2 linked regions of the Anatilimnocola aggregata genome follow. The protein of the gene in region 1 interacts with the protein of each later gene in a pairwise test. Links are inferred from orthologs where the notes say so. Each region holds a gene or a part of one and is shown in the gene's direction. Other genes may lie near its edges.

Region 1 (6,704 bases):
TTCCACCGCCTGGGCAATGGACCAGATGTGGCCGAAGGGGTCTTCGACCGAGCTCATCCGATCGCCCCAGAACATGTTGGTTGGCACCATCCGCGATTTGCAGCCAGCAGCGACAGCCTGATTGTAGATCGCATCGACGTCGGCAACGTAACAATGGAGCGTGACGGGAGTGCCGCCGAGCGTGAGGGGCGACTTGGTGTTCCATTGTGGATTCTCTTCCGAGAGCATCAGTATGCTATCGCCGAGATTGAGCTCGGCATGCATCACCGTTTTGCCATCCGGCATCGGCATGCGAAACTTTTCTTTTGCGCCGAATGCTTTGCCGTAGAACTCGATCGCCGCTGCCGCGTCTTTGCAAACCAGGTACGCTTGGATGGAACGCATTCCCGGCGGTGGATTACCAAACTCGACCATGGTCGTGCTCCTCTTTTCGTGGGTTGGGCACCCTGCCTGTCAAAGCCGAAACGCAGTTTCTCACCGGCAGAAAGCTTATGCCACCGAGTTACCCCAACATCGGTAGTTGCATGCTCGGTGGCTTGCTCATGGTGTTGTCAGCGATGTTGCGCACCAGCGTGGTGACGATCTTCTCGAGGTAAGGTCCGAGAATTGGATCGTCGAAATTGCCGAGGGTGAGGCCTTCGTCGCCGTTGATCCGAATCTGCATGTTGAGCGGCACTTCGCCCAGAAACGGAACCTTTAACTCTTCCGCTGCCTGACGAGCGCCACCACTGCCGAAAATGTCATAGCGTTTGCCGGTATCGGGGCAAATGAAACCGCTCATGTTTTCGACCATCCCCAGCAGGGGAATGTTGACCTTGCGGAACATGGCGATAGCCTTCACCGCATCGATCAGTGCCACTTGCTGCGGCGTGCAAACGACGACCGCGCCGGTGAGCGGCAGTTGTTGCGACAAGGTGAGGGCGATATCGCCGGTGCCGGGAGGCATGTCGATGATCAGATAATCGAGATCGCCCCAGGCGGTGTCGCGCAAGAACTGCGTGATCGCCCCGTGCAACATGGGCCCGCGCCAGACGACTGCTTCGCCAGCAGGAACAAGGTAGCCCATCGAGATGGTCGGCATGCCTTGAAACATGATCGGTTGCAGCTTGTTGTTTTCAATCACCGGCTTGCCGCTAAGGCCGAGCAAGTGCGGAATGCTGGGGCCGTAGACGTCGGCGTCCATCAGGCCGACTTTACAACCGGCGCGCTTCAGGCCCAGCGCGATCGTCGCCGCCACGGTGCTCTTGCCCACGCCGCCTTTGCCAGAACCGACGGCGATCACGCTTTTGGCCGTCAGGCCGATTTGACCGAGCTTGACTGCGGCCCGTTCGTGAACGACCAGATTTACATCGATGCTGGTGAGGGAAGGAAACCGACGCCGCAGCAACTCAACTAACCTTTCCTTCATCTCGTTCTTGATGGGAGCGGAATGGGAGGTGAGCGCCAGCGTGAGTGTGACTTTGTCGCCGGCGACTTGCACGTCGCGCGCTTGTTGCGTTTGGGTGACACTGCGGCCGGTTTCGGGATCTTTGAACTCTGCCAATACTTTTTCGACAGCCGCTACCGTTACGTCCATACTCATCCGTCCATCCTCTGCAATTCAAAAGGTATTAGTTGATGACTGGTGTGGTGCTGACCGCAAACCGCGGCCAGGGAATTCGCTGCCAGATGGTGGTCGGCAATGCCGTGCTGGTCGCCACGTGGCGGCGCAAGTGCCGTTGCACCAACCGGGTGGCAGCGGGCAGTTGTTCGAGGCGGTCGATCACCAGTAGCACGCCAGCATCTTGCAATAACGCGACTGCCGGGACTTTTTGGGCGACATCGCTCGAACAGAGAGCGAGAAAACGAGCTGCCGGGAAGTCGCGCCGCCAGCGATGCAAGATTGGGATAACGGTGGACAAGTTCTGCTCGTTGACATGCACGGCAGCGACCGATTCGGGCGATTCTTGAAGCTGAGTTTCGCACTGCGCGAGCGAGACCGCGCTCGAAAGCAAACTCCAGCGAGAATCTGGGAGCGCAAGACGCCACGCCGCCAGCCAGCGAGGGGTTCGTTCGCAGAGAATCAGCTTGGGAGGGGACATTCCACTTTCCTGGACGCATCTGCTGGCCGCAGCCCGCAAATTGCGAGTCCATCATCGTAGGTCGTACTGCCATTTCTCACAACGGGCGGCCGTACGCTGAACCCGCGAGTATGACCTTGTGTCTCGGAGGTAATCGGAACGAACGGTGCTGTCGTTTGCTTAGCCTGCCTTGTCGCAAACCATGGCGGACCGTTATGTTACGCGTCGGCAGACGTTGTCGGTGCACACCCTTTGTAGCGGCGTGCCGCAGCGAACAGCTGGTCCCTCTTCAGGAAGATGGTTCGATGCTTAAGGTCAGTTTGCCCGATGGCAGCGTGAAGGAGTTTCCCGCCTCAACCACCCCGCGAGCGATTGCCGAATCAATCGGCCCGCGACTCGCCAAGGCCACGCTGGCTGCCGAAGTGGATGGGAAAGTAGTCGGTTCCGACTACGTCCTGCCCAGCGAAGGTGAGGTCAAGCTGCGGCTGCTGACCCGCAAAGATGCCGAAGCGCTGGCCGTTATGCGGCACTCGTGCGCTCACATCATGGCCCGCGCAGTCATGCGGCTGAAGAAGGGGGTGCAACTGGCCTTCGGTCCGACCGTCGAAGGTGGTTTTTATTACGACTTTCAACTTCCCGAACCGCTGACCGACGACGATTTTCCCGCCATCGAAGCCGAGATGAAAAAGATCATCGCGCTCGATGAAGGCTTTGAGCGAATCGAAGTGCCACGCGAGAAGGCTCTGGCGATCGTCCAGGGACTCGATCAAAAGTATAAGGTCGAGCACATCGAGACCGGGCTGGCGACTCACCCCGAATTGTCGTTCTATCGCCAGGGTGAGTTCATCGACCTTTGCCGGGGACCTCATATTCCGAGTGCGAGTGCCGTCGGAGCGTTCAAGCTCCTTTCGCTGGCCGGTGCGTATTGGAAAGGTGATTCCGACAACGCGCAGTTGCAGCGGCTGTACGCCACCGCGTTTTTCACTCAGGAAGAACTCGATGAACACCTGAAGAAAATCGAGGAGGCCAAACGCCGCGATCACCGCGTTCTCGGCAAGCAACTGCAGTTGTTTACCTTGAGCAACGACGTTGGTCCAGGGTTGTGCTTGTGGCTGCCCAAGGGAGCGATGATTCGCTCGCAGCTCGAAGAATTCATCAAGCAGGAGCTGACTCAGCGGGCCTATTTGCCGGTTTACACACCGCACATCGGCCGCATTCAGATGTATCAAACCAGCGGACACTTTCCGTACTACATGGAAAGCCAGTTCCCGCCGTTCTACTTCGATCCGTTCATGCAAAGCGTGCAGCAACTCTTTGCGCTGCAGTTCCAAGGCAAGCTGGCCGACAATCGGTTCATCGGCCACTTCGAAGAAGCATTGAAGGTCAACATCGATGGGCTGGTGCCGATTTCGTTCGGTGGTTTTGGTAATGCCAAGACCGATGCCGACAAGATGCACGCGATCAAGGAGTGGTTCGACGAACAAGAGGCTTATCTGCTGAAGCCGATGAACTGCCCGCATCATATTCAGATCTATAAGGCGCAAAAGCGGAGCTACAAAGAACTGCCGCTGCGGCTCGCTGAGTTCGGCTCCGTCTATCGCTTTGAAAAAACCGGCCAGCTTAACGGTATGACTCGCGTGCGTGGTTTTACTCAGGACGATGCTCACTTGTTCTGCATGGAAGACCAGGTTCCCGCCGAGTTCGAAGGCTGCATCGCGATGACTCAGTTCGTACTGAAGTCGCTGGGGCTCGACAATTACCGCGTGCGGCTGGGCTTCCGCGATCCCAAGAGCGACAAGTACGTCGGCAGCGAGCAGGTGTGGAATCGCGCGCAGAACGCGCTCGAAGATGTCTGCACTCGCCTCGGCATTGCCTACACCGCCGAGCCCGGCGAAGCTGCGTTTTACGGACCCAAGGCCGACTTCGTCGTGACCGATTGTATCGGGCGCGAATGGCAGCTAGGCACGGTGCAGCTCGACTATAACTTGCCGGCACGATTTGGTCTGGAGTACACCGCTTCGGACAACAAGGCCCATCAGCCTGTGATGATTCACCGGGCTCCGTTGGGTTCGATGGAGCGCTTCATCGGCGTGCTGATCGAACACTTTGCCGGCGCGTTCCCCCTGTGGCTGGCTCCCGAGCAAGTCCGAGTGATTACCGTCAGCGAAAAGAGCGAAGAGTACGGCCGCAAGATCGAGCAGCAACTGCGAATCCGCGGTCTGCGCGTTACCGGCGACTTCCGCCCTGAAAAGCTCGGCGCGAAGATTCGCGACGGTCAGTTGGAACTAATTCCTTACATGCTCGTTGTCGGCCCGCGCGACGCCGAACAAGGAACCGTTTCGGTCCGTGATCGGCTTGAAGGAGATCTAGGTGCCATGTCCCTTGATGCTGCTATTGCGCACCTGCAAGCAGAAATCGCCGAACGCCGCGTGCGCAAAACCTACAGCGGCAGTGCAGGGCTGGTCGAGAAGGAAAAGACGAACGAGTACTAGGAATGCAGAAGTAAGAATGCAGAACGCAGAATGAAGACATATATGTTGTTGTCTTTCATTGTGCATTCTTCGTTCTACGTTCTGCATTTACGCAAGTGACGCCCACTGCATTGTTTGAGGTCGACCGTAGTGGTCGCCTTGAGCGAGTTGACAGCCGAGTTCGCGGCAGGTCTGGGCTTCGTTTTCGCTGTGCACTCCAGTTGCTATAATCTTACAACCGGCTGCAACGGCGGCTTCAACGAGCGCCTTGATCTGCTGTTGCCGCTGCGTGCTGCGATCGACGCCGCGTGCCAAGGCGGGAGCCAGTTGCAAATAGTCTGGCGCAAATTGCTCGTGGGCCCGCACCTGATTCTGCCCACTACTGAAGCCGGCATAGCAGACGCCGACATTCAGTTCCCGTAGCCGGCTGAGGAAGTCGCGGAAGAACGGAATATCGACGACCGCAGAGTGAGGAATCTCAGCGATCAGCTTTTTGCCCGACAAGCGACTTTGCAGTTGAGCCAACGTCTCGGGAAGTCCATCGGCACCGACTTCAGCGGGCTGCAGATTCAAGAACAGCAGGTTCGCGCCCGTGGCTTCAGCGGCTTGTTCGGCGGCCAGCAGGCGATGCAACTGATGCCAACGCTCCGTCAGCCGGCAATCGACGCTTTGCAGGACTCGTTCGCCTGCAGGGACTTCGCCCGAGTGGTTCTCGATTCGCCGGAGCGCCTCGTAACCGATGGCTTGCCCGGTCGCCAATTCCACAACAGGCTGAAAGCGGGTGCGCAGGCCTCGATGGAGTAAGCCTTCGTTCAATGAGCGGACGGCCAGGATAAAATCGCGGGCAGCGCGGTCTTCGGACTGCAGATCGTTGTCGTGGGCGGCAACCGAGCCGCCGTCCATCACGTGGGTCACTGTGACGCGAGCTGATTCGTTACAAGGCGTGCGGAAGCAGAACTCGGCATCGGCAAAAGTGAGCAGATCGCCGTCACTTAGTAGCGCTTCGGCGACCTTCTTGCCGTTCAAGAGCGTGCCGTTCGTGCTGCCCAGGTCTTTGATCCGAAAGTGGCGGCCATCTTTATTGATGGCGGCATGTTCGCGAGAGACTCGCGTTGAAGGGACCTGATAGTCGCACGACTCGTTGCGCCCCAGGGTAAAAGGGAACTTCTCGAGCACAACGGGCTCGCCGGGCGTCCCCCCAACACGCTCGAGATAAGGAGATAGCTTTGTTTCCGGCAATAGAATCTTCGTTCGCATGACAGCCCCGCAGTGGTTTGCGACCAGTGGTTTGGATCTGGGTCGACCAAGCCTGTCGAATTTGACTACGCATTGCCGACAATGACACCGCTTCGGCAGCGCGAGCCAACTGAAACGTACGTCATGAATTGACAAGAAGCCGCTATCTTGCTGAGAAATATTTGGCGCGGCTAAGGCAGCACCGAATCTGTAACCTAAGTTTGTGCCAGAGGCCATGCTTCCGCGCGATCTACGTGTGTTCGCGCCTGGCGTTGCCCCCTTTGCACCCTTGGGTGAAAGCCACCGATGTCAGCTCGCCCTTTCTCCATTTTGATTGTGTCGGCCGATCGCACCTTGCTGCGGCGGATGTCGAAATTTCTCGATATCTTTGGCTACGAAGTGCGGCAAGCGAGCGACGAAGCGCAGACTCTGGCCTCCGCGGAAGCAAATCCGCCGGACTTCCTGCTCGTCGATGGTTCGACAGAGAGCCTGGCGAACAAGCAACTTTGTCGACAAGTACGCAGGCTTGGAGCCCAGCAGGTTTTCACCTATTGCATGCTCCTGGTAGAACTTCCTGAGGTCGCCGCACTTACTGAATCGTTAGAAGCCGGCTTCGACGACTTTCTCGCACGCGACGTTGTCTATGGGGAATTGCTGGCGCGCCTACGCGCCGGCGCACGTGTGCTGGAATACGAACGCCGCCTCGCCGAGCAGAACGGGCTCGATGTCATCACGGGCTTAGCCGAACGAAATGCCTGGCTCAAACAGTGGAAACCGTGGTTGCAGGCCTCTGCCGCAGAAAAAGCCAGGGCAACTCCCCCCTACGTCGCAGTGCTGGATTTCGATTCGTTTGGCCGCTTTGCCCGCGTGCAAGGGTTGATTGCCTATCGCGAACTGCTCCGTGGCGCGGCGCAATCGATCAAGAAAGCGCTCCCGG
Region 2 (6,637 bases), 610 kb from region 1 along the record:
GATGAAATCCTGGCCGCGGCTGCTCCGGTTGTTCAGCGACCGCCGCAGTACCAACACTGAGAAATGTTCTGGAACCCCATGCATTTTGCCCGGCTTTCCATCCTTTGCGGAAGGATTGAATTACATGCTTGAGAGGGGCGCGAACCTGCGAATTTGGTCCGCGGTCCTGCTTAAGAGGCAGATAGGCAATGCCCAGAGATCCGATTTTGCGGATCGATTTCGGCAGGCGGGGTGTGGAAACTGCCCTAAGTCGTCTTGCGTACTCGGGAAGCGTCACTATATTAACTGGTTTTCGACACCGGAAAATCGCTACCGAGATAAGTGGCCAGCGTAGCTCAATTGGCAGAGCAACGGTTTTGTAAACCGTAGGTTGTGGGTTCAAGTCCCTCCGCTGGCTCTGCCGATCTAGTCCGATTTGGCACTTTTCGCAGTGTATTCAAGGTTTGTGGCCGGAAAGTTTGGTTTGCAGGTCTGTTGAAGTTGGTTCAAGTCTGGTGAGTTTCCCGAGCGGTCAAAGGGGACAGACTGTAAATCTGTTGACTTCGGTCTTCGGAGGTTCGAATCCTCCACTCACCACTGGCTGGCCTTGGTCGCGATGCAAGTCGCCGTCTGTGGGCCCGCAAGTGATGGAAAATTGGTAGATTGGTGCTAGTCGTCGCAGTTCGTGTCCGGCGAGCTTGGTTTTGCAGGTGCTGGGTTGAATCGCGGGTGTAGCTCAATGGTAGAGCAACAGCCTTCCAAGCTGATGACGAGGGTTCGATTCCCTTCACCCGCTTTGCTGCTATGCCTGGCCAAATGACATTGGCTGGTCGGCGGAGCAAGGCTGCTGAAGGTGTTTGGTCGGTTTGAAGTTGGCTGCTGTAGCTCAGTTGGTAGAGCACTTCCTTGGTAAGGAAGAGGTCTCGGGTTCAAGTCCCGACAGCAGCTCTAGTGATATGGCCGTTTAGTCCATATCCTGATGGAAGCAATGTTTCAGGCATCGATTCACAAGGTAACGTAGGTAAGAAAGCAATGGCCAAGGAAACTTTTCAGCGGACTAAGCCGCACTGCAACGTCGGCACGATCGGCCACATCGACCATGGCAAGACCACGACAACGGCAGCCTTGGTGTCGGTTCAGGCTGCAAAGGGCCTTGCTACAATCAAGTCGTATGCGGATATCGCCAAGGGCGGTACCGTTCGCGATGCCACGAAGACGGTGACGATCGCCGTGTCGCACGTCGAATACGAGACCGAAAAGCGTCACTACGCTCACATCGACTGCCCCGGACACGCCGACTTTATTAAGAACATGATCACCGGTGCCGCCCAGATGGACGGTGCGATCCTGGTCGTGTCGGCTGCTGACGGCCCGATGCCGCAGACTCGCGAACACGTGCTGTTGGCTCGTCAGGTAGACGTCCCTGCACTCGTTGTGTTCCTCAACAAGATCGACCTCGTCGACGATCCCGACCTGCTCGAGCTCGTTGAAATGGAAATTCGCGAACTGCTCACCAAGAACGGCTTCCCCGGCGACGACATTCCAATCGTCCGCGGTTGCGCCCTGCCCGCTTACCAGAATCCTTCGGATCCTGCTGCTCGTAAGTGCATCGAAGACCTGCTCGACGCAGTCGATAGCTACATTCCCCAACCAAAGCGCGAAGAAGACAAGCCATTCCTTATGGCTATCGAAGACGTCTTCTCGATCGAAGGTCGCGGTACTGTCGCCACCGGTCGTATTGAGCGCGGCGTAGTGAAGGTTGGCGACGAAGTCATGATCATCGGTCTCAGCAAAGAGCCGACCAAGACCACCGTCACTGGCGTCGAAATGTTCCGCAAGGAACTCGGCGAAGGTCGTGCAGGAGACAACGTCGGTTGCTTGCTCCGTGGCGTTCGTCGCGAAGACATCGAGCGTGGCCAGGTTCTCGCCAAAGCCAACTCGATCACCCCGCACACCAAGTTCGAAGCAGAAGTGTACTGCTTGTCGAAGGAAGAAGGTGGTCGCCACACTCCGTTCTTCAGCGGTTATCGCCCGCAGTTTTACTTCCGCACCACCGACGTGACCGGTACTGCCGACCTCGTCGGTGCCGACATGTGCATGCCTGGCGACAACGTCAAGGTTGTGGTCACACTGCACAAGCCCATCGCCATGGATGACGGCGTGCGTTTTGCTATCCGCGAAGGTGGCAAGACCGTCGGTTCGGGCGTTGTGACCAAGGTTGTTGAGTAGTCCAAGATAAATCTCAGCTGGCGGCCCTCGTTTGGGGTGTCGCCAGTGCTGGCAGATTTGTAGATTAATACAGGTGAGCCGCCGGTTTCTAGTAGATCCAGCGGCACCCATTGCCCGGGCCCTTTGCGGTCCGGGCGTTTGCTTACGGGTGTAGCTCAATTGGTAGAGCACCGGTCTCCAAAACCGGGGGTTGCGGGTTCGATTCCCTCCGCCCGTGCTGGCAGAAGGTTGGATTGCCGCAAGGCAATGTTGCCTCAGTAAAAGATGTTGCCTTAATAACTTGTTCAATTGGGGGACGGCGAGGATCGCCGGCTCCATGCTCGCTCAGCGATGCACTTCGGTGCCCTGCTGAAAGAGCAGCACCGCCGGGCAAGGGACCATGTCAAAAGATAAAGCGGCGTCGAGTATGGGACTGAATTTGATTCTCAGCGAATTCCTGAGCACTGGGCTGTACAAGCGTAGCCAGGGTCGCCTCGCGCGCCAAATTACGTGCGTGGTGATCTGGGTAGTTGTCGCTTTTGGTGCCTGGCGATTGGCTGAAGCTGGCCTGCAGGGGCAGCAGAATGCTGTTCGCTACGGCATTGCTTCGGCAGTGCTGCTAGCTGGCCTCTGGATTGGCTATCGACTGGTAAACTATCCGCCATTCGCCGATTTTTTGATCGCCGTCGAAGCGGAAATGAACAAGGTCTCGTGGCCGACCTGGCGCGAGTTGTCGCGCAGCACCACGGTGGTGATTGTCTTGATTATCGGCCTGACGGCTGTCCTGTTTGCCCTCGATGCTGCCTGGCTGGGCATCTTGACGGCCCTTGGCGTTGCCAAGGGTTAGGTTTGTTGTCCCGCATCGACGTTGGTTCTCGAGTACCGGTGAAGGCCCCGAAAATGCATCCCGATAGTCCCGAAAATTCCGAGCCTGATGCTGGTCCTGCGACTTCCAGCGATGTGGTGCCGCCCGTCGAGCCAACTGCTGCCACGCCCGCACAGCCTCAGCCCGATGATGTCACGCTCTCGCCCGGTTCGCTCGCCGCCTCCAGCCAGGCTGGCGATCCTCCGCATCGCGCTACCGAAGAAGCGCAATTGGATGCCACCGAGATTGACGAACCAGAAGTCGAAGCTGATGAGCCGGAAGCAGACGTTCCGGACCGCGAGCCGCTTGAGTTCATCGATGAATCGCGGCTCGACGACTCGCTGACGTTCGATTGGTACATCCTCAAAATCCAGGTCAATCGCGAAGACTCGATCAAGGACGCCCTCCTTCGCCGCATCAAGATGAATGGGGTGGAGCGGTACTTCAAAGACGTGGTCGTTCCCACCGAAGATGTGGCCGAGTTCACCAAGACCGGCAAGCGCAAGGTTGTCAAAAAGAAGCTCTATCCGGGCTACTTGCTGATTAACATGGCCGTCAACGATGAGTCGTGGTTCGCGATTCGTGAAACGGCCGGCATTGGCGACTTCACCGGCTCCGGCGGCAAGCCCACGCCGATGTTGCCGCACGACGTTGAGACCATTCTGCGGAAGAGCAAGGTGCTCACCGACGAAGCGACTCCCGTCAAGTCGACCATTCCTTTCAAGAAGGCCGATCGTGTTCGGGTCAAGGAAGGGAACTTCCAAAACTTCGAGGGCGAGGTTGCCGCCGTCGATCAGGCCAACGGACGGGTCAAGGTTCTGGTGCTCATTTTTGGTCGCTCGACCGAGATCGAGTTCCAGCACTGGCAGATCGAACTCATTTAGACAAAGACAAGCCAGTCGCCGGTAATCGCCGCAGGCCGCGCGATTCCGCATTAAATCAAGTTTCCATTCGTTTTGTGAAGGCAGTAGTAGCATGGCTAAGGTTAAGCAGGTTACGGGTCAGGCAAAGTTTCAAGTGACGGGTGGTCAGGCTACCCCGGCCCCGCCAGTTGGTACTTCGCTCGGTAAGTTCGGTATCAACCTCGGCCAATTCGTCTCGCAGTTCAATGAGCGAACTCGCGAATTCATGGGGATTCCAATTCCCGTGGTCGTGACCGTTTATAACGATCGTTCGTTCGAATTCATCACCAAGAGCCCCCCCGCGTCAGCGTTGCTCAAAATGGCTGCTGGCTGTGCCAAGGGTGCAGGCGTGCCGAACAAAGACAAGGTCGGCAAGGTGACCAAGGCCCAAATCTTGGAAATCGTGAAAAAGAAAGAGGACGTCCTGAACTCGATGGATCCCGAGCGTGCTGGCAGAATGATCGAAGGGACGGCTCGCAGCATGGGGATTGTTGTCGAAGGTTAATTCGAACCCCCTTGTCACCTAGCAGGCATCTCGCTAGGATACTCGATTCTCCGCATCCCGCACTATTCCCGCGAGGAGAGCCTGGGGCTCTCTGTTTTCCATGCCCAAGCAATCGAAGCGTTTTCGTGCCCTCCTCAAGGTCGCGCCGCCCACTAAGGACGTTATTTCCTTGGACAAGGCTGTCGAGCGCCTGAAGCAGTTTGGCAATACCAAGTTCGATCAAGCGATCGAAATCCACATGCGTTTGGGTGTTGATCCCAAGCAGGCCGACCAAATCGTGCGTGGTAGCGTGGTGCTGCCTCACGGCATTGGCAAGGCTCAGCGCGTTGCTGTGTTCGCCAAGGGCGAACTGGCTGCGGCAGCAACTGCTGCTGGTGCCGACTTTGTGGGCCAGGAAGAATTGGCTCAGAAGATCAAGGACGGCTGGACCGATTTCGATGTCTGCATCGCCGCTCCCGACATGATGGGTCTCGTTGGTCCGCTCGGTCGCGTGCTCGGCCCGCGTGGCTTGATGCCGTCGCCTCGCGCCGGCACCGTGACGCCCGATGTATCGCGCGTGGTCAAGGAATACAAAGCTGGTAAGGTCGAATTTCGCAACGACAACGGCGGCATTGTGCACGCAATTGTTGGCAAGGCGAGCTTCGAAGCACCCAAGCTGAAAGAGAACATCGAGGCCTTCGTGCAGTACGTGTTGGGCCTGAAGCCAAACACGGTGAAGGGCACTTACGTAAAGAGCGTGGCCCTTTGTGCCACGATGAGCCCGGCGGTTCGCATTGCAGTGTAGTGATTGCTGTTTGCTGGCGTTTTGTTGGTCGGCAATTGGATTTCATTGAGAATAGAAGTGCGGCATGAGCAAGACACTAAAGCGTCTGATCACTGAAGAAATCAAGCAGCGGCTGCAGGGCGTGAACGACGCCGTGCTCGTCAACGTGATTGGCTTGGATTCTTCGAACACCTATAACCTGCGGCGCGAGCTGAAGAAGAAGGGCCTGTCGTTGATGGTGGTCAAGGCGAGCTTGGCTCGTCGCGCCACTGAAGGGACTTCGCTGGCGCCGGCATTCGAAGGTGGCGAGGGAAGCTTGGCAGTGGTCTATGGCGGCGAAGACTTCGTCTCGCTGGCCAAAGAGATGGCTGCAATCCACAAGAAGCCAGAGTTTGAAAAATGCCTGCCTCGCGGCGGCGTGATGGATGGCGAGAAGCTCTCGGCCGAAAAGATGAAGGAAGTGGCCAAGTGGCCCAATCGCGTGGGGCAAATCAGTTTGCTGCTCGGGCAGATTTTGTCGCCCGGAGCCAAGCTCCTCTCGCAAATCAATCAGCCCGGCGGTGCTCTGCTCAGCCAGGTCAAGAAGATTTCGGAAAAAGAGCAGGTTTCAGAAAAAGAGGGTGCCGAACCGGCTGCCAGCTAGTTCGCTCCTATTTGTATATCTTGGGTGGCCCGCCGCGTGTGGCTGGGCGTTTACTAATTGGTGATTTTCAGCGGTAGTTGCGGTCGGTGCCGTCCAATCAAGGTATTGGGCACCAACCGGCCGCGGGTTCAGAAAGGGTTGTGTATCATGGCTGACGTAGACATTTCGTCCTTGGGTGATCAAATCGCCAACCTGACGCTCAAGCAGGCCAAAGAGCTGAGCGATTACGTGAAGGATAAGTACGGTATCGAACCTGCTGCAGGCGGCGGCATGATGATGGCTGCACCAGCTGCTGATGCTGGCCCGGCCAAGGCTGCCGAGCAGACCGAGTTCGACGTCATCCTCACCGCTGCTGGCGACAAGAAGCTGGAAGTCGTGAAGGCCGTGAAGGCCATCACTGGCGCCTCGCTGATGGACGCCAAGAAGTTGGTCGACGCTCCTCCAGCGAAGATCAAGGAAAAGGCCTCGAAGGAAGACGCTGCCAAGGTCAAGGCTGATCTCGAAGCTGCCGGTGCTACTGTCGAATTGAAGTAGTTTTGGGTGGTAGATCGGCTGGCTGGAGTCGGTTCAGCTAGCTGTTCTTGGGTTTAACGGGGTTCCCTACTGGTCCCGTGATGGTTTTGCGCGTACGCTATGAAGAATGGCGGATGTTGTTTCCTAACTCTTGGCGCCGCAGGTGGTTTGTTGCTCTCGCGGCACAGGCAGGCAGAATTGATCGACACCCCGGACCCGTCCAGCGGTTTTTCGCTACTGGAATGGTGCGGGGTCGTCT

What was found.
Region 2: the proteins of thrS (region 1) and rplA interact in binary tests that used the Escherichia coli proteins (3 or more experiments, as listed by UniProt). The link is inferred for Anatilimnocola aggregata from one-to-one orthologs.

The regions. Positions count from the first base shown.
Region 1 is NZ_CP036274.1:6,538,126-6,544,829, reverse strand. Bases 2,020-4,958 are described here. They hold thrS (threonine--tRNA ligase), read left to right. Parts: upstream 2,020-2,365; coding sequence 2,366-4,552; downstream 4,553-4,958. Other genes in these bases: ETAA8_RS24545 (EAL domain-containing protein), read right to left, coding at 4,640-4,958; ETAA8_RS24555 (hypothetical protein), read right to left, coding at 2,020-2,081. Also shown: ETAA8_RS24565 (VOC family protein), read right to left, coding at 1-414; ETAA8_RS24560 (Mrp/NBP35 family ATP-binding protein), read right to left, coding at 503-1,576; more of ETAA8_RS24555, read right to left, coding at 1,611-2,019; more of ETAA8_RS24545, read right to left, coding at 4,959-5,788; ETAA8_RS24540 (diguanylate cyclase domain-containing protein), read left to right, coding at 6,074-6,704. UniProt on the Escherichia coli protein: Catalyzes the attachment of threonine to tRNA(Thr) in a two-step reaction: L-threonine is first activated by ATP to form Thr-AMP and then transferred to the acceptor end of tRNA(Thr). The rate-limiting step is amino acid activation in the presence of tRNA.
Region 2 is NZ_CP036274.1:7,148,419-7,155,055, forward strand. Bases 3,530-6,401 are described here. They hold rplA (50S ribosomal protein L1), read left to right. Parts: upstream 3,530-4,559; coding sequence 4,560-5,243; downstream 5,244-6,401. Other genes in these bases: nusG (transcription termination/antitermination protein NusG), read left to right, coding at 3,530-3,936; rplK (50S ribosomal protein L11), read left to right, coding at 4,028-4,459; rplJ (50S ribosomal protein L10), read left to right, coding at 5,308-5,865; rplL (50S ribosomal protein L7/L12), read left to right, coding at 6,013-6,399. In the rest of the region: ETAA8_RS26980 (NAD(P)/FAD-dependent oxidoreductase), read left to right, coding at 1-60; tuf (elongation factor Tu), read left to right, coding at 1,012-2,208; preprotein translocase subunit SecE, read left to right, coding at 2,588-3,034; more of nusG, read left to right, coding at 3,088-3,529. UniProt on the Escherichia coli protein: One of the primary rRNA binding proteins, it binds very close to the 3'-end of the 23S rRNA. Forms part of the L1 stalk. It is often not seen in high-resolution crystal structures, but can be seen in cryo_EM and 3D reconstruction models.